Regions from separate parts of the Bacillus sp. JZ34 genome, predicted to be linked through region 4. Evidence: riboswitches for the same ligand, from Rfam matches in the RefSeq annotation. Region 4 holds a riboswitch; each other region holds the start of a gene.

Evidence for each region. A riboswitch is a leader RNA that binds a small molecule or an ion and turns the genes downstream of it on or off. The one in region 4 is predicted to bind S-adenosylmethionine.
Region 1: linked by a shared signal. The riboswitch ahead of metN (methionine ABC transporter ATP-binding protein MetN) and the one ahead of M1D90_RS00915 (5-methyltetrahydropteroyltriglutamate--homocysteine S-methyltransferase) in region 4 are both predicted to bind S-adenosylmethionine.
Region 2: linked by a shared signal. The riboswitch ahead of M1D90_RS17145 (methionine ABC transporter ATP-binding protein) and the one ahead of M1D90_RS00915 (5-methyltetrahydropteroyltriglutamate--homocysteine S-methyltransferase) in region 4 are both predicted to bind S-adenosylmethionine.
Region 3: linked by a shared signal. The riboswitch ahead of M1D90_RS13210 (YezD family protein) and the one ahead of M1D90_RS00915 (5-methyltetrahydropteroyltriglutamate--homocysteine S-methyltransferase) in region 4 are both predicted to bind S-adenosylmethionine.

Annotation. Positions count from the first base shown of each region.
Region 1 is NZ_CP096403.1:872,191-879,948, reverse strand. It holds gene sufC (Fe-S cluster assembly ATPase SufC) at 1-296, opposite strand, end outside; gene M1D90_RS04315 (cation diffusion facilitator family transporter) at 519-1,454, opposite strand; gene M1D90_RS04310 (carboxymuconolactone decarboxylase family protein) at 1,868-2,251, opposite strand; gene metQ (methionine ABC transporter substrate-binding lipoprotein MetQ) at 2,344-3,174, opposite strand; gene M1D90_RS04300 (methionine ABC transporter permease) at 3,188-3,856, opposite strand; gene metN (methionine ABC transporter ATP-binding protein MetN) at 3,849-4,874, opposite strand; SAM riboswitch class I at 4,991-5,098, opposite strand; gene M1D90_RS04290 (SCP2 sterol-binding domain-containing protein) at 5,273-5,629, opposite strand; gene M1D90_RS04285 (thioredoxin family protein) at 5,751-6,059, opposite strand; gene M1D90_RS04280 (toprim domain-containing protein) at 6,085-6,429, opposite strand; gene M1D90_RS04275 (YusG family protein) at 6,492-6,728, opposite strand; gene gcvH (glycine cleavage system protein GcvH) at 6,789-7,172, opposite strand; gene M1D90_RS04265 (arsenate reductase family protein) at 7,234-7,590, opposite strand; gene M1D90_RS04260 (acyl-CoA dehydrogenase family protein) at 7,706-7,758, opposite strand, start outside.
Region 2 is NZ_CP096403.1:3,364,657-3,372,414, reverse strand. It holds gene M1D90_RS17180 (DHA2 family efflux MFS transporter permease subunit) at 1-1,257, shown strand, start outside; gene M1D90_RS17175 (NAD(P)H-dependent oxidoreductase) at 1,275-1,805, shown strand; gene M1D90_RS17170 (hypothetical protein) at 1,819-2,151, shown strand; gene M1D90_RS17165 (ATP-binding cassette domain-containing protein) at 2,593-3,135, shown strand; gene M1D90_RS17160 (ABC transporter ATP-binding protein) at 3,155-4,078, shown strand; gene M1D90_RS17155 (ABC transporter permease) at 4,071-5,012, shown strand; gene cspB (cold shock-like protein CspB) at 5,129-5,329, opposite strand; SAM riboswitch class I at 5,633-5,746, shown strand; gene M1D90_RS17145 (methionine ABC transporter ATP-binding protein) at 5,846-6,847, shown strand; gene M1D90_RS17140 (methionine ABC transporter permease) at 6,850-7,500, shown strand; gene M1D90_RS17135 (MetQ/NlpA family ABC transporter substrate-binding protein) at 7,522-7,758, shown strand, end outside.
Region 3 is NZ_CP096403.1:2,619,174-2,626,931, forward strand. It holds gene M1D90_RS13175 (precorrin-2 dehydrogenase/sirohydrochlorin ferrochelatase family protein) at 1-280, opposite strand, end outside; gene M1D90_RS13180 (sirohydrochlorin chelatase) at 261-1,046, opposite strand; gene cobA (uroporphyrinogen-III C-methyltransferase) at 1,048-1,821, opposite strand; gene cysC (adenylyl-sulfate kinase) at 1,974-2,567, opposite strand; gene sat (sulfate adenylyltransferase) at 2,581-3,717, opposite strand; gene M1D90_RS13200 (inorganic phosphate transporter) at 3,743-4,807, opposite strand; gene M1D90_RS13205 (phosphoadenylyl-sulfate reductase) at 4,819-5,520, opposite strand; gene M1D90_RS13210 (YezD family protein) at 5,606-5,722, opposite strand; SAM riboswitch class I at 5,825-5,931, opposite strand; gene pyrE (orotate phosphoribosyltransferase) at 6,095-6,724, opposite strand; gene pyrF (orotidine-5'-phosphate decarboxylase) at 6,721-7,440, opposite strand; gene M1D90_RS13225 (dihydroorotate dehydrogenase) at 7,409-7,758, opposite strand, start outside.
Region 4 is NZ_CP096403.1:190,024-197,781, reverse strand. It holds gene M1D90_RS00930 (LacI family DNA-binding transcriptional regulator) at 1-498, shown strand, start outside; gene M1D90_RS00925 (chorismate--pyruvate lyase family protein) at 695-1,225, shown strand; gene M1D90_RS00920 (DUF3298 and DUF4163 domain-containing protein) at 1,324-2,007, opposite strand; SAM riboswitch class I at 2,326-2,435, shown strand; gene M1D90_RS00915 (5-methyltetrahydropteroyltriglutamate--homocysteine S-methyltransferase) at 2,509-3,639, shown strand; gene M1D90_RS00910 (glycosyltransferase family 39 protein) at 3,779-6,019, shown strand; gene M1D90_RS00905 (glycosyltransferase family 2 protein) at 6,019-7,017, shown strand; gene galE (UDP-glucose 4-epimerase GalE) at 7,048-7,758, shown strand, end outside.

The DNA.
Region 1 (7,758 bases), 680 kb from region 4:
TTTGTAACACCGCTGATTTCACTCGGATACTGCATAGCCAAAAACAGGCCGGCCTGAGCGCGCTCGTCCACTTCCATTTCCAGAACGTCCTTGCCGTCAAGCGTGATGCTTCCTTTTGTTACTTCGTATTTAGGGTGCCCCATAATCGCCGCGGATAAAGTTGATTTACCCGTTCCGTTCGGTCCCATTACAGCGTGGAATTCCCCGCCTTTTATTTCAAGGTTTACACCTTTTAAAATCTCTTTTCCTTCAATCTCAACGTGAAGATCTTTGATTGTTAATGTCGAAGCAGCCATGAAATATACCTCCAATATATATAATCATCATTCTCAATTTATTCTCATTCTAATTTTATAACAAATGAAAAGTGAATACAACAATAGTCTTCCTATCTTTTCGTGTACATGTTCTCAAGTTTAACAAAAAACGTTTTGTTCTTAAAGAGATTGGGACAAGAAAACTTCCCGGACGAGAGATGTGTACCTTACAATCAACAAGCTATAGAAAAACAGCGGGAATTACGAGCGGGAACGGTTTGATCCCAGGCTGCACGATTCATGACGGGAACAGCGCTCCCCTTCTATTTGGACCGTCACATGCTCCACGTTGCATTCTTTCCTTAGATATTTTGATACTTGTTTTAAGATTCTATCCCTGTCACTGTTTTCGTCTGCCACGATATGGCAGCTTAATGACGGCATGTCAGATGAGATCGACCAAATGTGGAGATCGTGAACCTCTCTGACTGACGGAATGGAAAGCAGGCCGTTTTTAAGCGCTTCCGCATCAATGTCTTTCGGTTTTCCTTCCATTAATATATGCACCGAGTCTTTCGTCACCCGCCACCCGCTGACAAGAACCAAAGCCGCGACGGCGGCGCTTGCGATTGGATCGGCGATATTCCAATTGAAGAAAAGCATGAGGAGGCCTGCGATAATCGCGCCGAAAGATCCCAGCATATCACCGATGACGTGCAAAAATGCGCTCCGCATGTTTAAATTCCCGCTTGTGTCGCCTTTCATTAATATCCAGGCTGCAGCAATGTTGACGAACAAACCAACCGTTGCAATCACCAGCATGCCACTGCCGGCGACTTCCGGCGGGCTGAAAAAGCGGTTGTACGCTTCCCAAAAGATATAAAGTGAAATCAAAAGCAAGGTGATGCCATTGATAAACGCAGCCAAAATTTCAAAGCGCCTGTAGCCGAATGTTTTGCTCACAGTTGCGGCCTTTTCCCCAATTTTAAACGCCAAGAGGCTGAAACCAAGTGCTGCAGCGTCGCTGAGCATATGTCCCGCATCCGACAGCAAAGCGAGGCTGTTCGTCAATATCCCGCCTATCACTTCAATGATCATAAAAGTAAAAATTAAACCGAAGCTGATGTAGAGCGCTTTTTGATTGGCTGATCGGCTGCCATGGTGGCTGTGACCTGTGTGATCGTGAGAATGAGCCATCATAAATCCCCCTTTTAATATATGATCATATATTCATATTTAAATTTTACCTTTTCCTTCACTTATGGTCAAGCGGATTCTAAAGACATATAGAAGGACGGATTGACATCCGCCCCCCTCATTTTATCCGATCATGGGTAAATTTGATACGATCTGCTTGCTTTTTTGATGCTGCTCTTCGCGCCTTTTCTCAACTTCAAGCCGGTTCACATGGCTTCTGCTGTACTCCTCGTACCCCATTCCATGCGACTTGTGCATCGCTTTTTCCATTTCGGCCGTGAATTCAAGGTCAAGCTGATCTTGGCTTGAACAAATAATGAATCATCCTTTCAGAGATTTTCTTTCATAGTACCAGTTATATACAAACTCTTCAAAGATGTGTGTGCTTTCAATATGCTTTCACGGATGAAAAATCAATGCTTCATTTGCTGGAATTCTTCCATCGCCTGCAGAACGAGCGTGACAGCTTGGCTCATGGCCGCGCCCCCGCCAAATGCCGCAGTTACGCCGACCGCTTCAAGAATTTCTTCCTCCGACGCTCCGCAATCCAGGCAGCCCTTGATATGATAAATAATGCAATATTCATCCTGTGTATTAACACTGATGCCCAGTGCGATCAGCTGCTTATCCTTTTCGCTGAGCGCGCCTTTTTTAAAGCATTCCTCTGTAAATTCGTTGTATTTGGCGGCAATTCCGGGCATTTTTTCGGAAAAGATGCCGATCCCTGCTTTATATTCATGCAGTGCGGATTCGATAATGCTTTCTGATTCATGCTGATTCACGTTTTGTTCCTCCATTTTCAGTTGGTAGTCTTTTTTTATTATGAGCCTCTTTTCAAAAAATACGCGAAAAAACCCCGGTTTTCTCCAAAACCGGGGTGTTCTTTCATTTACTCAGAAACAGAAATGACAGAGCCTTCATATTTTTTGTCGATGAACTTTTTAATGTCCTCAGAGCGCAATACGTCCATCAGAGCTTTCACCTTGTCAGAATCTTCGTCGCCTTTGCGGACGGCGATGATGTTAGCGTAAGGATTGTCTTTTGGAGACTCAAGCTCGATTGAATCAGTTTTCGGATTGAGCTTGTTTTGGATCGCGTAGTTCACATTGATGAACACTGCGTCAGCTTCATTGGCTTCGTATGCTTTTGCCGTCATTTCAGGCGCCACATCATTTTTGATTTTGAGGTTTTTCTTGTTTTCTGTAATATCTTTTACTGTCGCATCCACTTTTTCAATGCCTGATTTCAGCTTGATCAGTCCGGCATTTTCAAGCATTGCAAGCATGCGGCCCTGTTCAGCGGCGTTGTTGCTCATAATAATTTTTGCACCGTCAGGAAGGTCTTTTAAAGATTTATACTTTTTAGAGTAAATGCCGAATGGCTCAAGGTGTACCGCGCCGACGTTAACAAGATCGTAGTCTTTATTTTCTTTCATTTCCTGTTCAAGATACGGGACGTGCTGGAAGTAGTTCGCATCGAGATCTTTCGTTGCAAGCGCCTTGTTGATCAGTTTGTAGTCCGTGAAATTTTTGATTTTAAGCTCATAGCCTTTTTCTTTCAAAAGCGGCTTTGCTTCTTCAAGGATTTCAGCGTGAGGCGTCGGCGTCGCTCCGACTGTGATGACTTTGCTGTCTTTATCCCCTTCGCTGCTGGAAGATCCGCAAGCGGCTAAAACGCCTGCAAAAATGATGAATAAAGCTGTTAATAAACCTTTTTTCATGTTGATGTCCTCCCTAACGTTTGTCTAATTTATTTGTTATAAAATCCCCGATAAACTGGATGATAAACACAATAGCTAAGATGAAAATAGTGGCGATGAGTATAATATCGGGATTGTTCATCTGAAAACCGTTTACATAGGCAAGGTTCCCGAGTCCGCCTGAACCGATTGCTCCGGCCATCGCCGTCGAACCGATCAGTGCAATCGCCGTAACCGTAATGCCAGAGATCAAGGCCGGCATCGATTCGGGCAGGAGCACTTTAAATATGATCGTCGATGTTTTGGCTCCCATCGATTTTGCCGCTTCAATCACGCCCTTATCAACTTCGCGCAAAGCGATTTCAACCAGGCGGGCATAGAACGGAGCGGATGCGATAATCAAAGCCGGAAGTGCGGCGTTCGGCCCCAAGATCGTGTTCATTAAAAACTTTGTGAAACCAAGCAGCAAAATAATCAATATAATAAAAGGAATAGACCTGAACACATTGACGATTGCCGAGATTACACCGTTCACGACTCGATTCTGCCAAATGTTTCCTTTTGAAGTCAGATACAGCAGCATACCGAGAATCACTCCGATGATAAAAGCAAACAATAGGGAAATTCCTGTCATATATATCGTTTCATACGTAGCTTCCCACAGCTGCTCCATATCTACGTTTGGAAACAGTTTTTCAAACATTCGTGATCACCTCTGCTTCTACTTGACGGCTCTTGATGAAATCGACCACATCATTGACCTCGTTTTCATATCCGTCGACATGAATGAACAATGAACCGTATGCGCCGTCCTGAGTTTGCGAGATTTTGCCTTGAAGGATGTTGACTTCAACATCGAACTTCCGAATGATCTGTGTGATCAGCGGCGATTCGGCCGCTTCACCGACGAAGGTGAGCTTGATCGTCCGCCCGGATGTCGTTTCTTCGAGGAAATGCTTCAGCGTTTCCTGTGTTTCCACCGGTTCTGTTACCTGCTGAACAAAGCGCTTTGTCATTTCTTCCTGCGGCTTGAGGAATACGTTCAGCACATCGCCTTCTTCCACGACCTTTCCGTTTTCCATGACGGCCACTCTGTGGCAGATTTTCCTGATGACATGCATTTCATGAGTAATCAGGACAATGGTCAGTCCGAGCCTTTCATTGATATCGGACAGAAGACCCAGGATCGAGTCAGTCGTCTGCGGATCAAGCGCTGATGTCGCTTCATCGCATAAGAGAACTTTCGGATTGTTTGCGAGCGCCCGAGCGATGCCGACGCGCTGCTTTTGGCCTCCGCTAAGCTGTGAAGGGTAGGCATTTTCCTTGCCTTCAAGTCCGACAAGCTTTATCAGTTCAGCGACTCTTTTCAGACGTTTTGCTTTGCTGACACCGGCGATCTCCAGCGGAAACGCAATATTGTCGCGGACCGTTCTTGACCACAATAGGTTGAAGTGCTGGAAAATCATGCTGATTTCCTGCCTTGCATTCCTCAGCTTCTTCCCTTTGATCTCACTGATTGTTCTGCCGGCTACTTCAACCGTGCCTGAAGTCGGCTGTTCAAGTCCGTTCAAAAGACGGATCAAGGAGCTTTTTCCAGCTCCGCTATATCCAATAATTCCGAAGATTTCACCTTTTTTAATCGTAAGGGTGACATCCTGGACAGCATTGACATCTCCATGCTTTGACCGATAAATCTTTGAAACATTTTGAAGATTTATCAAAAGCCATCACCTGCTTTCTTGCTCAATTCTCATAGTTGTCTAAATTCCTGATCAAACAATGAAAAAAGCCTTTCTGCACACATGAGCAGAAAGGCTTTTGAATAGTCCGGGCCTTTCTCTCATCTTTCAAAGCATAACGCTTCGTGTGAATTGGCACCATTTCAACACGTGTTGATGGTTGCCGGGTTTCATAGGGCACTTCCCTCCACCTCTCTGGATAAGAGAATCATATATTTATTTTTTGATTATTATGATCGGAATTCTTAAAGTAGGATATCATGCGAAAAAATAGTTGTCAACTATTTTTCGTAAGACAATCGGCCTACGGCGAAAAGAGACGAACGTAAACGCTCGTCTCTGTCCGACTTATACACGGAATGTGCCGATTTTTCAAATTTTTAAAATGTCTCTGAATAAAGATCGCTGTTTTTAAAAAAGCCGTCCGTCAGCCATAAAATCGCTTCAAGCTTCAATAAAGCTCTGAATGAGCCTTTTACTTGAACAGTGCCGCGCTGTACGAGATGCTGCAATGAAATATCGCCGTGAAGAAGGTCAATAATCTCGCTTTGCTCTCCAAAAAAGGTCAAATGAGCTTTCTCTGCAAGAGAAGATTTTTCCATTTCCCCTTTTTCGTTGATCGCTAACGTAAAAGCTTCTTTCTCGCCTTGAAACGTAATCAGCAAAGCCGTTGTCGATAATAGAGGTTTTAAAAAAAGAGCCTTGTCCTCTCTTTCTATCAATCCCATTTTCTCCAACTGTATAACCTCCTGTAAATTGGTCATACTTACAGATTCTCTGTCTGCCGCAGGAGTTCCTTTAGGAATTGCTCGACAAGTTTTTGCTGGTTATTTCCCGAGAAATATGTCAAAACCGCCCTTAATCCACAACATTTTGTTTAATCGTATCGTATAAGTAGGAAACGGAGTGAAAAGCGTATTCTTTTTTGACGACTTGCCCGTTTTTGTAAAGGATAAAGCATGGAACGCTTTCTATTTCCTGCTGCTTGGCAAATGCCGGGGAATAATTGAGATTGTTTTTATAAAAAGGAATGTCCTTTATCATTTCATCAACGACTTCCAGCATTCTTCCGGCCAGCTGACACGTTCCGCAGAACGGCGTGTATACATATAGAAGACAGGTCTCATGTTCAAGCCGTTTTAGCTCTTTTTCTTGGAGTTCTTGCATCTGTTGAACCGCACCTCAATACGTTTTATAATAAATATTTTGTATGTACCCGGATGTTTGAACGAATTAATATTTCTGCAACATGCTGACTCGGGGCGGAAGCGACTTCTTTGTATACCCTATCGATGTATAGATGCGAAGCTTGGGGGAGCTCCCTCGTCAGCTGCCGGCGGAGCTTTTCCCCTGATTCATCGGCATCCACCAGGATATAAACGTCTTTATCAAACAGCGTTTCGGCGAATTCATCGAGTTTTGCCTGGCTGATCGTTCCGTTTGTGCAAATGATATCCACGGGCTCTTCGATGACATGCTTCACTTTTTGCTTATCTGATTTCCCTTCGACGATCATGACTTTTTCATTTTCCGGCATATGGATCACCTTTAAAGATTTACTTGTAAAAAAAGGCAGTGAATGTTCACCGCCTGACTTGATTAACACCAGCCTTGGTGGTCATCACAGTCTACATATTTAGCATCCGGACCGCTTACGGTATCCGCCGTTTTGTAAAATCTCTCATCTTGGAATGAATATCCAGATTTCAACTCGTATTGATCCTTTCCGGTCATTCGGCCGATCAGCTCATTCTCATGGTACAGCTGCATTCCGCCGTTTTTTAATCGGCTTTCCACATGTTCTGTAATATCAATACGTTCTTTTTTCAGCGTCAATTTGGACACCCCCTCTTGATATAGAGTATCCAAACGACACATGGCTATCCTGAATAATCCTTAGTCTTCTTTTATCATGTCCTCATATTGCTCGGCTGTCATCAGATTTTCGATTTCAGAAGCATCGGACGGCTCGACGATAATCATCCAAGCCTTTTCATACGGAGACTCGTTGACGAATTCAGGGCTGTCTTCCAGATCTTCGTTCACTTCGACCACTTTTCCGTTGATCGGGGCATACAGCTCAGAAACGGTCTTTACGGATTCAACGCTGCCAAAAGGCTCGTCCGCTTTGATTTCGTCTCCCACTTCAGGAAGCTCGACAAATACGATGTCTCCAAGTTCGGATTGGGCGAAGTCTGTAATGCCGATTCTGACTTTATCTCCTTCTGTTTTCACCCATTCGTGTTCTTCTGAATAACGCAACTCTTTCGGTGTGCTCATGCTAACCCCTCCATAAAGTGTTTTAATCGATCCTACATTGAAGATATCATATTTTGATGGGTTATAACCAGTATGTCTTAAACTGATCTTCTTTAAAACCGACCGTTACTTTACTGCCGTCTGTCGCAATCGGGCGTTTGATCAGCATACCGTCCGAAGCCAGCAGTTCCAGCTGCTCATCTTCAGACATGTTTTGCAGCTTGTCTTTTAAGCCGAGTTCACGGTATTTTTGTCCGCTCGTGTTGAAAAACTTCTTCAATTCAAGCCCGCTTTTCTCGTAGAGCTCTTTCAGTTTTTCCTTGCTTGGCGGCTCTTCTGCGATATGTATCCCATTGATTTCTTTGCCATGGTCTTCAAGCCATTTTTTCGCTTTGCGGCATGTCCCGCATTTCGGATACCAGTAAAAATCCAAAGCCATACATACACACCCCTCTCATTTAATCGAGGTAATTTTAACACAGATCGAATGAAAAACCTAAAACCGTGCTCCATTCTATAACAGCTAAAAACCCCGCCTAAGCAGGGCTTTTCGTTTAAACGATATATTTCTCAGCTTCAAAGACTCCCTTGGCTGCCTGGCGCTTTT
Region 2 (7,758 bases), 1.2 Mb from region 4:
GGAGGCATACTTCAGCCTTTGGTCATGACCACGATTCTCTTTATCTTTCCTCCGGAAAGCCGCGGGAAAGGAATGGGAATCTTCGGGCTTGCGATGATGTTTGCTCCTGCTGTCGGTCCGACGCTATCCGGCTGGGTCATTGAAAACTACAGCTGGCGGATCATGTTTTACGGCCTTGTGCCGGTTGGTTTGATCGTCATCATTTTCGGTTTTTTCCTATTTAAAAATATGACGGAACCTAAAAAAATCAAATTGGACACAGCGGGCGCGGTTCTTTCAATTGTCGGATTTGCGGCGTTGCTGTATGGTGTGAGCGAAGCCGGCTCAGACGGCTGGGATGATCCGCTCGTACTTTCCACAGTTGTGATCGGTGTAATCGGCATTGCCGCTTTTATCATCCAGCAGTTGAAATCGAAAGAGCCGATGCTTGACTTCAGAGTGTTCAAATACGATATGTTTTCACTGTCAAGCGTGATCAACGCCATCATTACAGTTGCTTTGTATGCAGGAATGTTCCTGATTCCGATTTACTTGCAAAACCTGGTCGGTTTTACAGCGCTTCAGTCGGGGCTTTTGATGCTGCCGGGCGCACTTGTCATGCTTGTGATGTCGCCGATCTCAGGAATTTTATTTGATAAAGTCGGCCCAAGGCCGCTAGCGATTGTCGGATTATTGATCACTGTTGTGACGACCTACGAATTTACGACGCTTACGATCGATACACCGTATATGCACATCGTGTTGATCTATGCGATTCGGGCGTTTGGGATGTCCATGTTGATGATGCCGATCATGACTGCCGGCATGAACCAGCTTCCGCAGCATTTAAACAGCCACGGAACGGCGATGTCGAATACGCTTCGCCAAATCAGCGGTTCGATCGGAACGAGCTTGATCACGACGATTTATACAAATCGCACGACATTCCACTATGCATCAATGGCCGATCAGACAAATACGGCTGATCCGTCATTTATGAGCACATTGCAGTCAACCATTCAGTCAACAGCGCAATCGATGCATATATCTCTTGAACAAGCACAACAATATGTCGTGAAATATTTGACCGGACAGGCTCAGCTCAACTCGAATGTCATGGGCATCAATGACGCATTTATGTGGGCGGCCGGGTTCTGTGTCATCGGCCTCGTTCTCAGCCTGTTTTTGAGGGATGTCAGAAAAGACAAGCTGCGCAGGAAGAACAAGGCGGAGGAGCTGACATTGCTTCCGGCTCCTAAAGAAGCGAAAGAATCTTAAAATGAGGAGGTTCTGACATGAAAATTTATGTTGTTTACGACAGTGAAGGCGAGCATACGAAAAAGCTGGCTGAAGCCATTGCGGAAGGCGCAGGGGAACATGAGGCTGCAGACGTGCTGATCGATCATGTCAGCCAGGCGGATATTAGAAAGCTCGAAGAAATGGATGCTATCATCTGGGGCTGCCCAGGTCATTTCGGTACAATCAGCTCCGGATTAAAAACTTGGATCGACAGGCTGGGCTACCTTTGGGCGGAAGGGAAGCTGATCAATAAGATCGGCGCAGTCTTCTGCACAACAGCGACAACTCACGGCGGTCTTGAGGCGACAATGCTCAACTTAATAACACCGATGCTTCATCAAGGCATGATGGTCGTCGGCTTGCCTGGAAATGTACCTGAAAATGCTTTATACGGGTCTTATTACGGTGCAGGCATCACGTGTCCTGTCGACAGTGACGAACTGATCGGCGAAGAAGGCCTGGAGCTGGGCCGGGCTTTAGGCAGACGCGTCGCCCAAGTGACAGACCGCTTTACAGCAGGACAGTGAGGAGCGATTTGACATGACCATTATATTGACCATCATCGCTGCTGTCCTCGTCATTATCGGTCTGGTGGTATTTAATGTGCGGTCGGCGTCTTCACAGGATAAACCCGAACATGAGGATAACGCGGCAGCTGAAGCTGGCATTCCTCATGTTCAGGAAGAAGAAGTCGCTGAGCAAGTTGAAGCCGATCAGCAAGATCCGTTCGAAATGAATGATCAAACCTATCGGGCGATTCTGCAAAAACTTCAACATCCAAAAGAGGAAAAAAACCATTCCGAGAAAACGGAAATGGACGATATGGATTACCGAAAAGCATTAAAATCCATGAAAAAGCGGGAACAGGATTAAAGGCAAATTCGCTGGGAACCAGCGGGTTTGCTTTTTTTATTTGCGCTTTTTTGCAATATTACTTGTGATTTCCCTCGTACTACTGATGCAGTACTCTGATACAGCTCGGTCTGGAAGGAAAGACGCAGCTTTGGTTATATAATCCGAACAACAGTGCGTTATTGCTGTTGTATACCAATTGATTTCCCGCGCTAGTTTATTCATTTTCGGGCTGATTGTCAGAAGCGTTCTGCTCTCAAGCAGCAACAGCCTGTTTTCCGCGTCATTTGCTTCTTGTCAATATCGCTGTCTTTTTAGGCTCCGTGTTTTTTCCACATGAGGTGATGTTCTTTCGAACGATAGATGAAGCGCTCAGAAAATATTCGGCTATCAAAAATTCATCCGGGAAATTTCCTTGTTGATCTACAATGCTTATGGATTATTCGAGGCGCTGTTCATCAAGTGCAGAGATTCTGGAGCATTTCTTTAAAAGCTGATTCAGCCAGAAAGGAGACGAAGAACATCGCCTATTTAACAGAGCTCGATATGTTCTACGATCCATTTCGGGTCAAGGATATGATTCACTTTTATGAAACCCAGTTTTCCGATTTCCGTATAAATAAAGCGTGGGACCTGTTAAAGGACATGAAAATCGACGGGGATAAAAAAATCGGCAAGCTTTCCAAAGGCAACCGGGGCAGGCTGAAGCTCGCGCTCACATTGGCGCGCGATGCAGCAGTCGTGCTGCTTGATGAGCCGTTTTCCGGTCTTGATCCGATGGTGAGAGAATCGATCGTCAAAAGCCTTCTTACATATTTGGAGCTTGATAAGCAGACAATCGTCATCGCCACCCATGAGATTCATGAAATTGAACAAATTTTGGATGAGGTCGTCGTCGTCTTAAATGGCCGAATTGAAGAAAAAAAGGATGTCGAACAGCTGCGCGAGGAATCCGGAATGTCGCTTTTGGAATGGCTGAAACGGTTTATTGAAGAAAAAAATTGAAAAGGCTGGAGGAGAAACAGTGGAAACACTTTTGGAATTAAAAAATGTATCAAAAACGATCAGGGGGAAAAAGATTATCGACGGCTTGAGCTTTGACGTGCGGGCAGGCGAAATATTCGGCTTCCTAGGTCCGAACGGCGCCGGAAAAACGACGACGATCCGGATGATTGTCGGGCATATGAACATCACCGCCGGTGAAATCGCCGTGTGCGGCGTCAGCGTAAAAGAAAATTTTGAAAAGGCCGCGCGGCATATCGGAGCGATCGTTGAAAATCCGGAACTGTATAAATTTTTAACGGGCTATCAAAACCTTCAGCAATACGCGCGCATGACGAAAGGCGTGACGAAACAGAAAATTGACGAAATCGTCGAGCTTGTCGGATTGAAAAACAGGATCAACGATAAGGTCAAAACGTATTCTTTAGGAATGAGACAAAGGCTTGGCCTGGCCCAAAGCCTTTTGCACGATCCGAAGCTCTTGATTCTCGATGAGCCGACGAACGGGCTTGATCCGGCCGGTATCCGGGAAATTCGCGATCATTTAAGAAAGCTGACGAGAGAAAGAGGTATGGCGGTCATCGTTTCAAGCCACCTGCTTTCAGAAATGGAGCTGATGTGCGACAGGATCGCCATTATCCAGAACGGAAAGCTCCGGGATATTCAGCATGTGCACGGACCCGCTCGGGATGAAAAGAAGCGCTATTATATTCAAGCGGATGACAATCAGGCTCTGATGCGGGAAGCGGCTGCCTTCAAAAAGATGAAGGTTGACGAAGCGGAAGGCGGGATAGAGCTCAGTCTTCAAAAGGATGAAGTGCCTGATTTGATCAAACACTTGTCAGACAACGGTGTCCGCCTATATGAAGTGAAGGCTGTGAACAAATCGCTGGAAGACCGGTTCCTGGAAATCACCGCAGAGAAGGAGGAAGCTCAGCATGTTTAATCTCATCGTAAATGAATGGATCAAAATTTTTAATCGAAAAGGCACATATGTCATGATTGCGATTTTGCTGTTATCTGCCATCGGGCTGGGCGTTCTCACAAAGATGATCGGAGAGACAGACCAAAACCCGGACTGGAAAAAAGAATTGATGCAGGAAAATAAAGATATGAAAGAACAACTTAAAGGGGTCAATAATCCGGCACTTGAAAAAAGCTATGAACGGTCGACCGCCATTAATGAGTATCGAATCAAGCACGATTTGCCGGAAGACGGGGACTATTCGGCCCTGTCGTTCATCAGCGACGCGAGCGGCAACATTCCTCTCCTCGGTCTGTTTGTGATCACGGTGGCTGCGGGAATCGTTGCGAATGAATTCAACTGGGGAACGGTGAAGCTGCTTGTCATCAGGCCGATCAGCCGCTTTAAAATTTTGCTGGCAAAATATTTTACAGTTCTGCTTTTTGCATTGGCTTTGCTTTTCATTCTGTTCGCAAGCGCGGGTATCACAGGCCTTGCTTTATTCGGGGCAGGCGACGGCAGCCAGGTTCACTTGGCGTACGCCGATGGAACCGTTGAAGAAAAAAGCCTGCTGCTGCACTTGGCCGGCAGCTATTTGCTGAATTCAATATCGCTTTTGATGATGGCGACAATGGCCTTTATGATTTCAGCTGTTTTCAGAAACAGCTCGCTTGCCGTAGGTATTTCAATTTTCCTTTTGGCAATGGGCGGAACGGTGACAAACTTGCTCGCAACGAAATTTGATTGGGTGAAATACATCTTATTTGCCAACACTGATCTCACTCAATACTTTGACGGATCTCCGCTTGTTTCAGACATGACGCTGGGATTCTCGATTGTGGTGCTGGCTGTCTATTTTATCGTTTTTCATGTGCTCGCCTTTGGTGCATTCACAAAAAGAGACATCGCTTCATAAGCGGTTTTCGCAAAAAAAGCCTGACGCCGGTTTTCCGGGCGTCAGGCTTTTTTTAAATATAAAAAGACTGCTGACATTCGGTCAGCAGTCCTGTATGAAGATCAGCGGTTCACAGCTTACGCTTTTGTTACGTTAGCAGCTTGTGGTCCGCGGTTTCCTTCAACGATTTCGAAAGATACAGATTGGCCTTCTTCCAAAGTTTTGAAGCCTTCGCCTTGAATAGCAGAGAAATGAACGAATACATCGTCTTGTCCTTCAACTTCGATGAATCCGAAACCTTTTTCAGAGTTAAACCATTTTACTTTACCTTCTAGCATGAAATTTCCTCCTAAAGCGATAACGCTTAAATTCACTATTCTTGCTCTAAAACAAACTTCCAAGACGAAAACTCTTACAAAACTTTCTTCTTAAAGATAGTTCGAACAAAAATAATTACCTTTACTTTACCAGTGTTTAAGCGAAATTACAACTGCTAAACACAATTTTTTTAAAAAAAGTGAAATTTAATAATCAGGGCGAAAAATAAAGCATTGAAAAGCGGGTTTTTGAAATTTTCACAATTCTGATTGACAACATTTCAAAGAAGCTGTAAAGTTAGGTAAAACTTCATGCATCAACACTTCTTATTTAGAGAGGCGGAGGGAATTGGCCCTATGAAGCCTCGGCAGCGGGTTCTGCATACAGCAGAATACTGTGCCACATCCAACAAGCCGTACGGGCTTGGAAGATAAGAAGAGAGCGGACCACTCTATTTACTTCGTGTCGTCTAAGGCTTCTTCTTATTTTTTAAGAGGGAGCCTTTTTTGTTAGCCAAAAAGAGGAGGAAGATCATCATGATTACATTTGAAGGCGTTGAAAAGGTCTATGAAAGCGGCGGACAGAAGGTTCATGCGCTCAATGGAATCGACCTTCATGTAGATAAAGGGGAAATATACGGCGTCATCGGATTCAGCGGCGCAGGGAAAAGCACGCTGATCCGCTGTGTGAACTTCCTTGAAAAACCGACGGCCGGAAAGGTATTCGTCGGCGGAAGAGACTTAATGTCTCTGTCGAAAGCTGAGATTCGAGCTGTTAAAAGGAAGATCGGCATGGTATTTCAGCATTTTAACCTGTTAAATTCAAAGACGATTTTCGCTAATGTCGCTGAGCCGCTCGCGCTTGTCAAAACACCGAAAGCCGAAATCAAGCAAAAAGTGACGGAACTGCTCCATTTTGTCGGACTTGAGGATAAAGCCCGCGATTATCCGGATCAGCTGTCGGGCGGCCAAAAGCAGCGCGTCGGCATTGCCCGGGCGCTGGCGACAAATCCGGAGGTTCTGCTCTGTGATGAAGCGACATCCGCGCTTGACCCGCAGACGACCGGCGATATTTTGAAGCTGCTGAAGCGCGTCAACGAACAATATAACATCACGATTTTGTTGATCACTCATGAAATGAATGTGGCAAAAGAAATCTGCGACAAAGTCGCGGTCATTGAAAAAGGAAGGATCATTGAATCAGGCAGCGTGTTTGACGTGTTTTCCGCGCCGGAAACCGAAACGGCCAAAAGCTTTGTCAAATCAGCCATCGACCACGAGATACCTGAATCGATTCAAAAATTAAATGTGAAGCATCTCTACCAGCTTCAATTTGTCGGCGAATCTTCCGGGAAGCCATTTCTTTCGCAAGTGGCAAAGCGGTTTGACGTAGAAGTCAACATTCTGCACGGAACGATTACAGAGCTTCAGGGAATTCCGTTTGGCAGTATGACGGTTGAACTGCAGGGGGAAGACGGTGAAATCGGGCGGGCGCTCGAATATATCCGCAGAGAAAACATTCGCATCAGGGAGGTATAAGCATGCTTGTTACATATGACCAAATCATTGACGCACTGGTTCAGACGATTCAAATGACGGTTTTCTCGCTTTTATTTTCAAGCGTGATCGGCATTCCGCTCGGCATTTTGCTGGTTGTCACAAGGAAGGGGCATCTGCTTGAAAATCCGGCAGTTTTTACGGTTGTCAATATGATCATTAACATTTTCCGGTCCGTTCCGTTTATCATCTTGATGGTTGCTTTAATTCCGGTGACAAGGCTGATTGTGGGGACGTCCATCGGCACATCGGCAGCGATTGTTCCCCTGACTTTTTATGCGGGGCCTTACATCGCAAGGCTCGTCGAGAACTCTCTGCTTGAAGTCGATCCGGGAGTCATTGAAGCCGCTGAAGCAATGGGAGCGACTCCGCGGCAGATCATCTTCCGGTTTCTGATTCCGGAAGCGCTCGGTTCGCTTGTGCTGAGTTTTACGGTGGCAACTGTCGGATTGGTCGGAGCGTCGGCGATGGCTGGTGCGATAGGCGCCGGCGGTCTTGGGGATTTGGCGATCACATACGGCTACCAAAGGTTTGACACGCTGACGATGATCATCACGGTTGCAATTCTCGTCATCGTTGTGCAGGGATTGCAGACATCCGGAAACGTTCTGTCCAAAAAATTGAGAAGAAGATAAACAGAGAGGGAGACAGCTATGATGAAAAAGTTCACATTTGTTATCATTTTACTGCTGCTTGCGGGAGTGATCGCGGGGTGTGCGGCAGACTCTGATGCGAAAACCATTAAAATCGGCATCAGCGGAACGGATACAAGAATCTGGGACTATGTGAAGAAAAAAGCCGAGAAAGAAGGCTTAAAGCTTGAAATCGTCAAATATTCTGATTATGTTCAGCCGAACCAGGCTTTGGCAGGCGGTGACATTGACGCCAATGCA
Region 3 (7,758 bases), 2.0 Mb from region 4:
CAGGAGCAGCTGATGCGGCGATCCGCTTGTTCACCTCGTGATCATCGGTCGCGAGAATGATCAGAAATGCATCCTTGAAATCGCCGGGTTCCGCTTTTTTCTTCTTCCATTCGATGCCGTGCTCTTTGATCAATCCGAGCATCTCTTCTGATGCTTCGGGGCTGATGACGGTTGCAGACGCACCTTCTGCCAGCACCGTTTTCAGACGCCGCGCCGCGATCTCCCCTCCGCCTGCAATGACTGCGGATTTGCCTTTGATGTTAATGTGAAGCGGCAGCATCTGATGCTCCTGTAAAATCAAAGCGGCCGGCTTTGTTGATAACCGCTTCCTCAACGCGGTGTAAAAAGGCATTTTTCACATGAGGGTGGAAGCCGAGGTAATCCGTCAGCACGACGTCCGGATTGGTTTCTTTCAGCTTGGCGGTTTCCCTTTCAATCTCGTTCATCAGCATACCGGTAAACAGCAAATACGGTACGATAAATGTCGTTTTTCCGTCCCGTTCTTTAAGCTGTTTAAACACATCCAGATAGTGCGGTTCACAGGCTGTCATAAAGCAGGGAATGACCTCGTCAACGGGCGCGAGGTCTCTCAGCCGCTCGCAAATGTCATTGACATCCCGTTTGACATCCGGATCAGAGCTCCCCCTTCCGATCACCACGACTCTTGCATGTTCATATGGCGTCCCCGTTTCTTCGATCCTTGTAAAAACCGCTTTGACGACTTCCTGATCGACGCCGATCGGCTTTCCGTAAGTGACGCTGACGGAAGGATACTGCGAAGAAGCGCGGGCAAGCTCCTCAGGGATGTCCCTTTTGGCATGCGCGGCTGTCAAGAGGAGAAGCGGCACAGCCGCGATATGCGTCGCGCCCTTTTCCACACACGCTTTAAAACCGGTTTCGATATCCGGTGCCGCCAGTTCCAAAAAAGAAATTTCCTGAATGGGGGCGGACATGGTTTCTTTGCAGCTCTCCAAAAAAGCGGCTGCCTCTGTTTGAGCTCTTTTCAGACGGCTCCCGTGGCCGATATATAAAATCGCTTGTTTCATATTAAAGCGCCTCGCTTAATGCCGGATCTTTCAGCTCGGGTTCAAACCAGCTTAACTGTGAGCTGAATTGAACAACATCCCCGATGACAATCAGGCTCGGGTTTTCAATTTTTTCGCTTTCGACTGTACCTGCAAGCGTTTCAACCGTGCAAAGCACCGTTTTTTGTTTGTCCGTCGTTCCCCAATGAATGAAAGCGGCAGGGGTAGACGGATCTCTGCCGTTTTCGATCAGAAGCCTTTCAATTTGCTTCACGTTTTTAATCCCCATATAAATGACAAGCGTATCGATCCCTGTGGCTAGCGCTTTCCACTTCTCTTCAAAATGTTCATCTTTTTGATAATGTCCTGTCACGAAAGCGACGTTTGAACTCGCTTCCCGGTGTGTCACCGGAATGCCCGCATAAGCAGCGGCGGCAATCCCCGAGGTGATTCCCGGCACGATTTCATAAGCAACTCCGTGTTCAGCGAGGGTTTGCGCTTCCTCGCCGCCTCTGCCGAATACGAAAGGATCGCCGCCTTTCAGCCTGACAACGGTTTTCCCTTTTTTCGCATACTTGACGAGAAAATGATTGATCGTTTCCTGCTTCATCATGTGGTAGTCCGGAAGCTTTCCGCAGTAGATGAGATCCGCTCCCTCCTTGGCGTGCTGTAAAATCTGTTTATTCACAAGCCTGTCATACAAAATGACATCGGCTGTCTGGATGGCTTTTAAAGCTTTGATCGTCAGTAAATCGGGGTCTCCAGGACCTGCCCCAACGATATATACTTTCCCCATCTTAGATTTCCCCCCGATCTGATCAACGTCTTCTTCAATTCATTATAAATCATAAAGAAAGCGTTTGGTGCCTGAAAATATCACAAAAACCAAACGTTTTCTTTATGAAATAGGAAAGTGCATGTGCAGCACTTTCCTATTTCACCCGCATTTTATTTCGTTTGATCTTTCACGTATTGGACGAGCTGATTTTTGCACTCTTCCCGGTTATGTGCGCCTGTATCAAGGACTAGTTCAGGCGTTTCAGGCTCTTCATAAGGCGAATCGATCCCCGTGAAAAATGGAATTTCTCCGTTTCTCGCTTTTTTATACAAGCCTTTCGGGTCGCGCTCCTCGCACGTCGCCAAATCGCATTTCACATAAACTTCATGAAACTCATCTTCCTCGACGAGCTGTCTGACAAGCCCGCGGTCTTCTTTAAAAGGGGAAATGAACGCCGTAATGACGATCGTCCCCTGTTCGACAAAGAGCTTCGCGACCTCGCCGATCCGGCGGATGTTTTCCTTCCGGTCTTCATCGGAAAACCCGAGGTCCTTGTTCAGTCCGTGCCTGACGTTGTCGCCGTCGAGCACCGTGACCTGGTAGCCTTGTTCAAACAACTCACGCGCTGCGGCATTGGCAATTGTTGATTTTCCTGAACCGCTCAAGCCCGTCAGCCAAACGATCGAGCTTTTATGTTTATTTTTCTCATGATATTCCCGTTTTGTAATGGACGCTTCATGCCAGACAATATCTTTATTTACCAAGAGATGCTCCCCCTTAAGAAACCCCGGCCGTTAAGCCTTTGATTAATGTTTGAATGACTTCTGGACGGCTGAATGTGCTCGGCGGGAACTCGCCGTTTCTCAGCATGCCCCTCACCTTTGTGCCGGACAAAATGACATGATGTTCTTTGCTGTGAGGGCACGTTTTCGCCGTAGCCATTGAACCGCAGACATTGCAGTAGAAGCTGTGTTCGAATTTCAGCGGCGTAATGCCGATCTCTTCCGGCGCGAACTGATCGAACAGTTCCTGCGCTTCATATGTGCCGTAGTAATCGCCGACTCCGGCATGGTCTCTTCCGACGATAAAATGCGTACATCCGTAGTTCTTTCTGACAAGCGCATGGAAGATTGCTTCCTTCGGCCCCGCATAGCGCATCGCCGCCGGAAAAACGCCGAGAAAGACGCGGTCTTTTGGATAGTAGCCGTCAAGCAGCACCTGATAGCTTTCCATGCGGACATCAGCCGGAATATCGTCTGATTTTGTTTCCCCGACGAGCGGATTGAGGAAAAGACCGTCTACTGTCTCGAGCGCCGTTTTTTGAATGTATTCGTGCGCTCTGTGAACCGGATTTCTCGTCTGGAATCCGACGATCGTTTTCCAGCCGAGTTCTGCGAATTTTTTTCTTGTTTCCAGAGGTTCGAATGTGTGGGCCGGGAATTGCTTTACGCTCCGTTTAATGAGAGTGATCGGCCCGCCCACATAAACGCTGCCGCGGTCAAACAATTTTTTGACGCCCGGATGCTCGAGTTCGTCGGTTTTATAGATATTGACGGCTTCCGTTTTCTTGTCCGGCGTATAGATGTCTTCGATCTCGATGACGCCGTATGTTTCCCCATTATAGGTGAGGCGGACGGTGTCCCCCGCTTTTAAGCTTGAAGCTTTTTGCTCGTCAACAGGCAGAGCGATCGGAAGCGTCCATACTTCGCCGCTTGACAGTCTCATATTTTCGACAACGGACAGATAGTCTTTCTCTGTCATAAAGCCTTGGATCGGGCTGTACGCTCCGATTCCGATCAGCTCCAAATCTGAAAAAGCCATTAAATCCAGTTCAATTTCCTGTGCGATATGTTGAAAATCGTATGCTTCATTGACGCGGTTAACCAATACACCGCCGTGTGGTGCTAAACTCATAAACTTGTTTCCCCCTACTTTGTGTTTAAATTCCTCCGCCTTGTTCATGGACGGAGCTGTGCTCTTTTTTGACTGCTCTCATCAGGCTGATCGTCCCGACAGATGCCAGAAGGACGCTTGTGACGACGATGAGAGCATAATAGTCTCCTTTTAATAAAAGGCTGACCAGCATATAAGACAAGCTTAATGAAAGGAACGGCGAGACGACCCATACTTTCAGCATCGTTTTGACCACTTGTTTATGAAAGACATTGCCGCCGTTTTTTGCCATTCCCATCCCTATAATAGAAGATGATGTGACTTGCGCAAGCGGAACCGGCAAACCGAAAATCGAACTGATGATGACAAGCCCGGCTCCTGTTCCGGAAAGGATGATCCCCTCTCCTTTTGAAAATTTCGTTATTTTTTTGCCGTTTGTTTCAAGAACGCGCCTGCCCAGTAAAAGGGCGCCCAGCGCGACAAACAGTCCGCCGTAGAGCGTTCCTTCCCCGACTGTCAAAACATGCGCCGCCACCAGAGGTCCGACAGCATTTGCGACATTGTTCATGCCTGCTGAGAAGGCTTCAAAAAACCCGGTGATCAACAGAATGACCGCCAAAACCTTTGCTTTCTTTCCCGAGGCTGGACGTTTGATCGTTTTTTTCATGATGTTTGCCATCGCAAATGTAAAGGTAAAAGCGACGATTGGTACAACGACCCAAAATGAGACGATGACAAGCAAAGATTTCACATATAAAACTTGGTAAGCAACACCTACTCCGACAACAGATCCGACCGTCACTTCACTTGTCGAAAGCGGGATGCCGAGTACATTTGCGATAAAGAGCGACAGTGCCGCCGAGCCGATAATAATGCAGACGATTTCAAGCGAAATCACCCGTTCGGGAATGATGCCTGAGCTGATCGTTTTCACGACGTTTCCTCCGCCGATGACGGCGCCCGAGAGAACGCCTGCTGCACAGATTATTAGTGCGTGAAACTTCTTTTTGACGGCTTCAGATCCATAGGCGATTCCCATTGAAGCAGCTGCACCGCTCGCTCCGATATTCATCGCAAAAAACATGCTAAATAAAATGGCGGCAAGTTCCATGACTCATCTCCTTACTCGTGTAATCCGCATTCTGTTTTAGCCGATCCGTTCCAGCGGCCTGATCGAAGATCATCCATTGTAAAGGCCGGAGAGGTGCACGGAGCGCAGCCGATGCTCGGGTAGCCTTGATCATGAAGCGGATTATACGGGAGATCGTGCTTTGTCACATATCTCCAAATATCCTTCCACGTCCAATGAATGAGCGGACAAACTTTGATAGACTTGAATTTTTCATCTTTGTTCAAAAAATTCGTTTTGCTCCGCCCGGGCGATTGCTCGCGGCGCAGGCCCGACAGCCACGCCGGGTAGCCTGAAAGCGTCTCGCGGAGAGGAATGACCTTCCTCATTTCACAGCAGGAATTCGGAGCGGTCTTCCATAGTTCGTCCCCATATTCTTTCGCCTGCTCTTCGACGGTAAGCTCCGGTGTTTTCATGATAATCTGAAGGCCTGGATATCGTTCTTTGACAGCGTCGATCGTTTCATACGTTTCTTTAAAATGAAATCCCGTATCAAGGAAAACGATGACCGCATCTTTTTTCACCTTATAAATCAAATCGATCAGGACGATTCCCTCAATTCCGAAGCTGCACGCATATACAAGCTGATTTCCGTAATGTCCGTACGCCCATTTCAAGACGGACAGCGCTCCTTTATAAGAGTCATCTTCCTGAAAAGAGATATTTGGTTCTTCCCATGTGCTGTAAGTAAAAATTTTCGGTTCCCCCTTTTTTCGCCAACAAAAAAACGGCTTCCAGCAGAAAAAAACTGTGAAAACCGCCTCTAGTTTGTCTAGTCAGCTATTTCAATCTTATTTTTTCATTTTTTTCGATTTGAATGACTTTGCCGTCCTGAACAACGAATGTGATCGATCCGTAATTCATGTCTTTCAGCATGTCTTTCATTTTGATGATCACCTTTTCAAGCTGTTCATCTGTCTTCACTTCTAGCTCCTCCTCTGCCCCTAAAAATTAAAATCTTTCTTCCAAATTTGAAAGAAAGACGAGGAACTCCGCTATTCCTTATCTCTCAAAATGAGGGCATTTTGCTGGAAGTAGCACCTTACGCTTCACACGCAGGTTGCCGGGTTTCATCGGACCAGTCCCTCCACCGCTCTTGATAAGTTTGCTTTTGTTATTTTAAAATTTTAGCACAATTCGAACAAAAGTCAACCCGACTTTTTTTATAGGATTAATAAAAAATAAAAATAATCCGATTTTACTATTTTTAAATCTGCAAAAAGACGCAAAAAAAGCCGTTCTCCCATTAGGAGAATACGGCTTTTTTCATTAATCCATCCAAGACTTGCTTTCAGGATCCGCCTTCCATTCTTTCAGTTTGGCGGCATCCTGTTCGCTGATATATCCGCCGGCAAGCGCAGCCTCTGTCAATGTATCGTAATCAGTCAGCGTGCGGTATTCAACGCCCGCTTCGCTGAAGGCGGCGGCGGCTTTAGGAAGCCCGTAAGTGAAAATGGCGGCGACACCGAGCACTTCACATCCCGCCTCTGTGAGAGCGGCTGCCGCTTCAAGGACGCTTCCTCCCGTTGAAATTAAATCTTCAATTACAACGACTTTTTGTCCTTTTACAACAGCGCCTTCAATTTGGTTTCCTTTGCCGTGCGCCTTCGGTTTGCTTCTGACGTAGCACATCGGCAGGCTCAGCCTGTCGGCGGCAAGCGCGGCATGGGGGATTCCCGCAGTTGCCGTACCGGCGATCATTTCGGCTCCGGGAAACTTGTCTTGAATCAGTCCGGCAAGCCCTGAAGCTATATCATCCCTTACTTCCGGATATGAAAGCGTCAAACGATTGTCGCAGTAGATGGGCGACAAGATGCCGCTCGCCCATGTAAACGGCTCGTTCGGGCGCAGGAAAACCGCTTTGATTCTTAATAAATGGTTTGCAATGTCTGTTTTCATGCCTTGGTTCCCTCCCACTCATGTCCTATTCTTCTGTAGGCTGACACAGGATCTTCCGCCTGTGTAATCGAACGGCCGACAACGATCGCCGACACGCCTTTTTCCCTTGCGTAGCCAGGCGTCGCCACCCGGACCTGGTCGTTGTTTTTGTCATCCGCCATGCGAATTCCGGGTGTCACGGTCAGAAAATCTAAAGACGCGGCCCGGTAAATGTGTTCGGCTTCATGGACGGAGCAGACGACACCGTCAAGTCCGCTTTCTTTAGCCAACTTGCTGTAGTGAACAACTGTATCGAGAAGCGGCGTTTCAATCAGCAGCTCTTGCTGAAGCATTTCTGAAGAGGTGCTTGTCAGCTGGGTCACAGCAATTAATGAAGGGCGTTTTCGGCCTGCCGGAGTCCCCGCTTCAAGGCCTTCAAGCGCCGACTCCATCATTTGCTTTCCACCTGCTGCGTGCACATTGACAAGGCTGACGCCTAACCCCGCCAGCCTTTTCATCGCCTTGTATACGGTCGTTGGAATGTCGTGGCATTTTAGATCAAGGAAAATGCGGCAGCCGCGCTCCTGTAACTTTTCAAGGATGGCCGGCCCTTCCTGATAAAAAAGCTCCATGCCCACCTTCACGAAAAGCTCTTCTCCATGAAACCGGTCCAAAAACGCATATGTTTCCTGTGCTGATGCAAAATCAAGCGCGATGATGGGCGGCGTATGTTTCATCCTTCCAGCTCCTTCCGATACACTCGTTCAACGAACGGTATCCGTATTTTTCTAAAACGCGCGGCAAATCGGCAATGATTTCGGGACAAACAAACGGATTAACAAAGTTTGCGGTGCCGACGGCGACTGCGCTCGCACCCGCCAGCAAAAACTCAAGCACATCTTCCGCTGACTGGACACCGCCCATGCCGATGATCGGAATGCTGACTTTTTGGCTGACTTCATGCACCATTCTGATGGCCACCGGTTTAACAGCAGGGCCTGATAATCCGCCGGTTTTGTTCGCCAAGATCGGCTTTCCCGTTTTTAAGTCGAGCC
Region 4 (7,758 bases):
GGAGGAAGAAAAGCGACAGAACTGTTAATTGCAAAAGGCTGCCGGCACATCATCCATCTCAACGGACCAATTGAGCTGAAAACACCGGCAAATCTTAGACGAAAAGCATATGAAGATGTGATGCGACAACACGGAAGGCAGCCGATTACATATGAGGTTCCCTTTCATCAAAATTACCGGGAAATCATCTCAAAACTGTTTGATGAACAGCCTGCGGCTGACGGCATTTTTGCCAGCGATGACCTCATGGCCGCTACAGTCATCACCGAAGCAAAAAAACGCGGAAAAGACATTCCCGGGCAATTAAAGGTGATCGGCTACGACGGAACGGAAGCCGTTCAGTCCATCCTCCCGGAATTGACAACCATCCAGCAGCCGATTGAACTCATTTCCAAGACGGCCATCGAGATTTTGTCCAAAGCCATCGAAGGCGAATTCGATGATTTACCGCTGGAAACCTATTTGCCCGTACAGCTTTTAGAAGGAGAGACGACTTAAATGAATCGCACAAAAAAAGGAGACATTGACGTCTCCTTTTTCCATACATATCCTGATCTATCCAATTGTTAAAAATATAAAATTTACATTACTAACCTAAAATTTAACTTATTTTTCTAGACAAACGCATCTCCACATGATAAATTTAAAGACAAGTTTTCAAAAAATTCTAATTTTGGTACGGGGGTGCCTTTCATTGAGCGTAAGCCACTTTTTTCCTGAAACTCTAGTTGCTATTGTAAAAGACATGTTAACCAAAACCGATGGTTCAACAACCAAAGCGATTGAAACGCTGATCGGTGGCAAAGCCGAAATCGAAGTTTTTCAGCAAAATAATATTGATTATGACAAGCTGTCACCTGAAGAAGCGAGGCTGTTTCAACGCGATGATGACATCTTGTTTAGAACTTCCTCTTTGAAAACAGGCGATGATTATTTATCTTATAATTATGTCTATGTTAAAACAAACTTACTGCCGCCCGCCATCAAACAAGATTTGCAGGCAGAAAGGCTTCCCATCGGGAAAATCATTGCAGAACTGGAGTCAAGGCGTGAAATTTTCAGTACGGGCGACTGCCTGGGAAAACATTTCACACAACATGTACCTGTTTCAGCAGACCGGACATATGCTTTTAAAAAATATCAGATTATCAGCGGCCGGCAGTGCATGTTCTATGTCTGCGAGCTATTCGATTTAGAAAAAATCTGCGAACGGACTGCGGGCTGAATCATGCCCGTCAGCTGCCACTTCATGAAAAGGCTTCCATAACCTCCCCATTCCTTCTTCCCTCAAAACAAAAACCCCTGCGAAACAGGGGCTGTTATTTATTGATACACCGTTTTCGGCACGGCAACGACCGGATTTCCGGCAGCATAAGGAGCGACATCGTATTGCTGGAAGACGATCGCAATGCCGTCTTTTGTGTAATAAAAAGCCGTGTTTTTACCAAGGACGATGTCTTTCTTCTTCACATCCGGGAAGAAAATGTCGCTGTGTTTTTGAATATAGTCGTAAATGTATGTTTTTGTCTTATCCATTTTCGATTTTGTATTTAAGATATCTGATAAATACACCCGCTTTTTAGAGGCAAGGTCATAGTTGAAAGAGCGGACTGCCGTATTTCCGTGCGCTCCGCCGGAGTAGACGTAATTACTTGTCAGAATGCTCAGCTTTTGGCCGGTCCAGTATTTCACTTCAAAGGACGTTTGATAATCTGTTTGGTATCCGTGCTGTTGGCCGTCTTTCTTGTTTTTTACATAATCTTTGTAGGACTGCTCAATATAACGTTTAAAATCTTTGTTGATCCTATTTTGGAGAGATTTGCTGCTTACATTTGCAACCTGCGGGTATTTCAAAGCCTTAATGTTTTTGTAAGTATGGCTCGTGACCGTCGGCTTTTTTTCATTTGCCGCGTGTGCAGAAGGAAGTGCGGCCGCACCGTACAGCGCAAAAAACAATACCCCTGTTATCAGCATACCTAACGCTTTAAACACTGTTTTTTTGTTCATAAGAACCCTCCTTAATCTGTCATTGTTTATCATACCCATTTTGAAATCAGGTACACATGATAGACCGGTAAACTCGCGAGAAAGTTTCTATTTTCGGAGATAAAAATTGAAAAATATTCTAATTCACCCTGTTCGTTCAGCACCTTGTTGACCATTTGAAAGACTGTCTTGACAAAAAATTCTTACGCTGATTCGATACGCCCTCCGGTTTAACCGCAGAAGAAGAAAATGAAAAACCAAATAGTTTTTTTAAACCCATTGACATTTTTATAAAAAGTATTAATATTAAAATTATTAAAAAATTGCATAAAAAGGTTTTCCTTATCAAGAGTGGTGGAGGGACTGGCCCTGTGAAACCCGGCAACCGCTGTCTATGACAGAATGGTGCTAAATCCTTAAGAGCATGTTCGTGCTCTTGAAGATAAGGAGGAGATTGAATATATCAAGCTCTTCCTTATCGGGAAGAGCTTTTTTATGTCTATAAAGAAAGAGGGATGAAGCATGACACAATCAACCGATGTACTGAAGCAAACGCCTGGGAAAAAAATCGGACCGTACAGAGCTGATCAGGTGGGGAGTCTTTTAAGGTCTGCGCCCGTAAAAAAAGCGCGTATTCAAAAAGCGAACGGTGAAATTAGCGCTGAACAACTGCGCGAAGTCGAAAACGAAGAGATCAAGCGCATTGTCGAAAAGCAAAAAGAAATTGGCCTTAAAGCCGTTACTGACGGGGAATTCCGCAGGTCATGGTGGCATTTCGATTTTCTTGAAGGGCTTGACGGCGTAGAAGGATATACAGCGGACAAGGGCATTCAATTTCATAATGTTGAAACGAAGCCGCGCGGAATCAAAGTAACAAGCAAAGTCGATTTTACAAACCATCCGATGCTGGAAGATTATAAATTTCTTCATGATATTGCGGGCACACATACGCCGAAAATGACGATTCCGAGCCCGAATATGCTGTTTTTCAGAGGAAAACTTGGAGAAAGCCCGTACGAGGATCTGGATGAGTTCCATCACGATGTCGCGCAGGCTTACAAAAAAGCGATCCGCGCATTTTACGATGCCGGCTGCCGCTATTTGCAACTGGATGACACGGCCTGGTCGGTATTTTTCTCAGACAAAGGACATGAGCAGATCAAAGCCTTCGGCCGCCAGCCTGATGAACTGCGCCAGTCCTTCGCCAACACGATTAATGAAGCAGTTGAAGGACGCCCGGACGATTTGACGGTCACCATGCACATCTGCCGCGGCAACTTCCAGTCAACATGGGTGGCGGAAGGCGGCTACGATGCGGCTGCAGAAACGATTTTCGACGGACTCAATTTAGACGGACTTTTCCTTGAATTTGATGACGAGCGCTCCGGCGGCTTCGAACCGCTTCGCTATGTCAAACGGAAAGACTTGCAGATCGTCCTCGGCCTGATCACATCAAAATTCGGAGAGCTTGAAAACCCGGATGATATTAAGCGGCGCATCGACGAAGCAGCTCGCTTCGTCGACCTGAACCAATTGTGCCTAAGCCCGCAGTGCGGCTTTGCCTCCACAGAAGAAGGCAATCTCCTGACAGAAGAGCAGCAATGGGAAAAACTGCGTCATGTCGTCGAGATCGCAGAAGACGTATGGAAATAACACCTCATATTTGAGACATGCCTCCTGACGGCATGTCTCTTTTTTTTGCCCCTCTATACAATTTAAAATTCCTTCTTGATTTGTTCATAGTTTGATCATATTTGGCTTCTATAATGCTCTTTAGTGAGGTGATCGAACAATGATTAAGAAAAGGAAAATCGATATATTCCTGGTCTTCATTCTTGTATTATCTGCAGCTTTAAACTTGTACGGCATCTGGAATAGTGACACAGACAACGCCTACTATACGGCGGCCGTTGAAAGTATGACCCAAAGTTTTCATAACTTTTTTTACGCATCATTTGATCCAGCAGGCTTTGTAACAGTTGATAAACCGCCGGTTGCACTCTGGATTCAGACACTTTTTGCACTTGTGTTCGGCGTGCACGGCTGGAGCGTCGTTCTTCCTGAAGCGATTGCCGAAGTGATTTCCGTAGCACTGTTGTACTTTATTGTAAAACCTACTTTTGGCAAAACGGCGGCCAGAATTTCAGCTCTTATTATGGCGTGTACGCCGATTGCCGTTGCGGTCAGCCATACAAACAACGTCGACAGCATTCTCACCCTTTGTTTGATGATTGCAACCTGGATGTTGTTTAAAGCAGTCCGGAAAGGAAAAATCGGCTGGCTGCTCGGCGCATTCTGTATGGTCGGCGTCGGCTTTAACGTCAAAATGCTGCAAGCATACATGGTATTACCGGCATTCCTGCTGTTTTACATGATTGCAGCAAAAACGACGATTCGCAAAAAAATTGTGTCTCTTATCACAGCCTTGATCGTTCTGGCAGGCGTTTCCGTTTCCTGGGCGGTAGTCGTCGATAGTCAGCCGGAGAGTTCGCGCCCTTATATTGGAAGCAGCCAGACCAACTCTGTCCTTGAGCTGGCGTTTGGCTACAACGGCATCCAGCGTCTCACAGGCCAAAACGGTGCTGGCGGGGGCGGAACCTCCTCATCTGATCAAAATCAAAAGAACCAGCAGCAGAAAATGCCGCAGCAGCAAAGCGGCGATACCGAAAACAACTCAGACTCGACAAATGGACAAATGGCTCCGCCGAGCGGGGGCGAGATGCCTTCAGGCGGACCGGACGGCCAGCAGGGTGATGTTCAAAGCGGCGGCGGAGGTCCCGGCGGCGGCACGAGCGGCATGTTTGGCACAGGAAACCCCGGCCCTCTCAGACTATTCCAATCCGAGCTTTCCGGACAGGCAAGCTGGCTCATCCCGTTTGTACTCTTCGGCATCATCGGTTTGCTGATCACGGGCCTTCGCGGTCAACCCAAATTCAATGAAATAACGACTGAAACGATTTTCTGGATGATGTGGCTTCTGCCAGTCGCTGCATTCTTCAGCGTCGCAGGATTCTTCCACCATTACTATCTGATCATGCTGGCAGCACCGATTGCCGCTTTATCAGGTGCAGGCTGGATAGCGCTCGTTCGCCTCTATCAGGAGGAAAGCGGCTGGAAAAAACAGCTTCTGCCGATCGGAATTTTGCTGACAACCGCATTTGAATTGTATATTTTGAGTCCTTATCTCAGCGAAATCGGCATCGTCTGGAGCATATTGATCGGCGCTTTTGGCATTGTCACAAGCTGCCTTCTCATCTTTTTCAAAAAAGGAAAGTCATTCAGCTACTATGTATCACTTGCAGCGCTGCTCGGCATGCTGATCGGACCTTTCTATTGGACAACAGCAACGCTCGCTGACGGTGTAAACGGCATGATTCCGCAGGCCGGACCTAAATCCGCACAATCATTTGGCGGCGGTGGCGGAGGGAAGATGCAGAATAACAACGGCAGCGGACCTCCCAGATTCGGCAGCCAAGACGGTCAAACAGACAGTGATCAAAACAACAATAACGGACCTGGCTTCGGTCCTGGTTCAAACAGCAATGATTCTTCAACTGATACCGGTTCCGGCCAAAACAGCCAAAATCAGAACGGCGAAGGCGCAAGCGGCCGTCAACAAGGCGGACCAAGCGGCGGCAGCCCTGGAAGCGGCGAATCAGTCGATGAAGAACTGTTGAGCTACCTTGAAAAGAACAACACGGGTGAAAAATATTTATTTGCGGTCTCCAGCGCAACGTCTGCTCAATCTTACATCATCAAAACAGGTAAAGCTGTCATGGCGATGGGCGGATTCTCTGGAAGCGACCCGATTTTGACGGTTGAAAAACTTGAGAAGCTCGTCAAAAACGGCGAAGTCAAGTACTTCATGATCGGCGACGGTCGAGGCCAAGACAACTCAGAAATCACTAACTGGATTAAAGAAAACGGAAAAGAAATTTCAAAAAACGAATACAGCAGCTCTTCTTCAGATAACGATTCCCAGTCAGGCGGACCTGGCGGAAATCAGACGCTTTATAAAGTGGAGCTTGATTGATGAAAGGAAAGGTGATGAATATGCAGAGACAAGTCACATTTTCAATCGTAGTCCCTGTCTACAACGAAGCGGAAGTGCTTCAAAGCACCTATGACCGATTAAAAACCGTCATGGACTCGACAGGCGACCCTTATGAACTGATTTTTGTAAACGACGGTTCAAGCGATGACAGCATTCACATGCTGAAGTCGCTTGCTCAGTCAGACCCGGCAGTAAAATGCATCAATTTCTCAAGAAATTTCGGTCATCAGATCGCCATTACGGCCGGTACCGACTATGCTGCCGGCGAAGCGATCGTGGTGATCGATGCCGATTTGCAGGATCCTCCCGAATTGATTTTGGAAATGGCGGAAAAGTGGCGCCAAGGCTTTGACGTTGTATACGCCGTCCGCACAAAGCGGGAAGGAGAAACATTTTTCAAAAAGCAAACGGCCGCCATGTTCTACCGTATTTTAAGAAAACTCACAGACGTTGATATCCCGGTGGATACGGGAGACTTCCGGCTCATGGACCGGAAGGTGGTCAATGAAATGAACAAGCTGAAAGAAAAAAATCCGTTCGTCCGCGGCCTTGTCAGCTGGCTCGGGTTCAAGCAGACCGCCGTCTATTACGAGCGCCACGAACGGCTTGCAGGGGAAACAAAGTACCCTCTCAAAAAAATGCTGAAGCTCTCGCTCGACGGCATCACTTCATTTTCCTTTCAGCCGCTGAAACTGGCAAGCTACTCAGGAATCGCGCTGTCAGCGGTCGGTTTTATATATGCCTTCATCGTCATCTGCATGAAGCTGTTTACGACAAGCACCATTACCGGGTGGTCTTCGATGATCATTCTGCAATGCTTGTTCAGCGGCTTTATCCTGATCATCCTCGGAGCGATCGGCGAATACATCGGCCGCATTTATGACGAAGTGAAAGACAGGCCGCTATATATCATTGACGGCAAATACGGATTTGAAGAACAGCGGCGGGCGGCAGCTCCGCAGCGCCATATCATGTAGAAGATAAGAGATCCAAAAGGAGGGATTCCGATGAGCATACTAGTTGTCGGGGGAGCCGGTTATATCGGTTCCCACGCCGTTTACACGTTAATTGAGAAAAAAGAAAAAGTCGTCGTTGTGGATTCCCTGGCAACGGGACACGCAGAAGCCGTTCACCCCGAAGCTGCGTTTTATGAAGGGAATATTCGCGACCGGCATTTTCTCAAGCAAGTATTTGAAAATGAGGACATTGAAGCCGTCATGCATTTCGCAGCATCACCTATTCCATTACAGTCGAATCGCGTTTTTTCTTCTTTCAACGAAAACATGACAGGCATGGAAACACTGCTTGACGTGATGAAAGAATACGATGTCGGCCGGATCGTTTTTGCATCAAGCACTGCGGTCTACGGCTGTCCGCAGAACCTCCCTGTCACAGAAAAAACCGAACCAGAACCCGTTCACCCGCACGGGAAGGTCAAATGGATGATGGAGAAAATGCTGATGGAAGCGGAAAAAGCGTACGGCCTGAAATATGTGATCCTCCGCTCCTTCAATGCGTGCGGCGCCCACCCATCCGCCATCATCGGCGAAGACCGGGGGAGCGAAACACATCTCATTTCAAATGTTCTGCGAACCGCTCTCGGACACCTTCCTTTTGTTCACATAGATCACCCTGAAAACGGAACAGGCTTCCGCGATTATGTTCACGTTCAGGATTTGGCAGAAGCACACGTGCTCGCCATCAGCCACTTGCGGAAA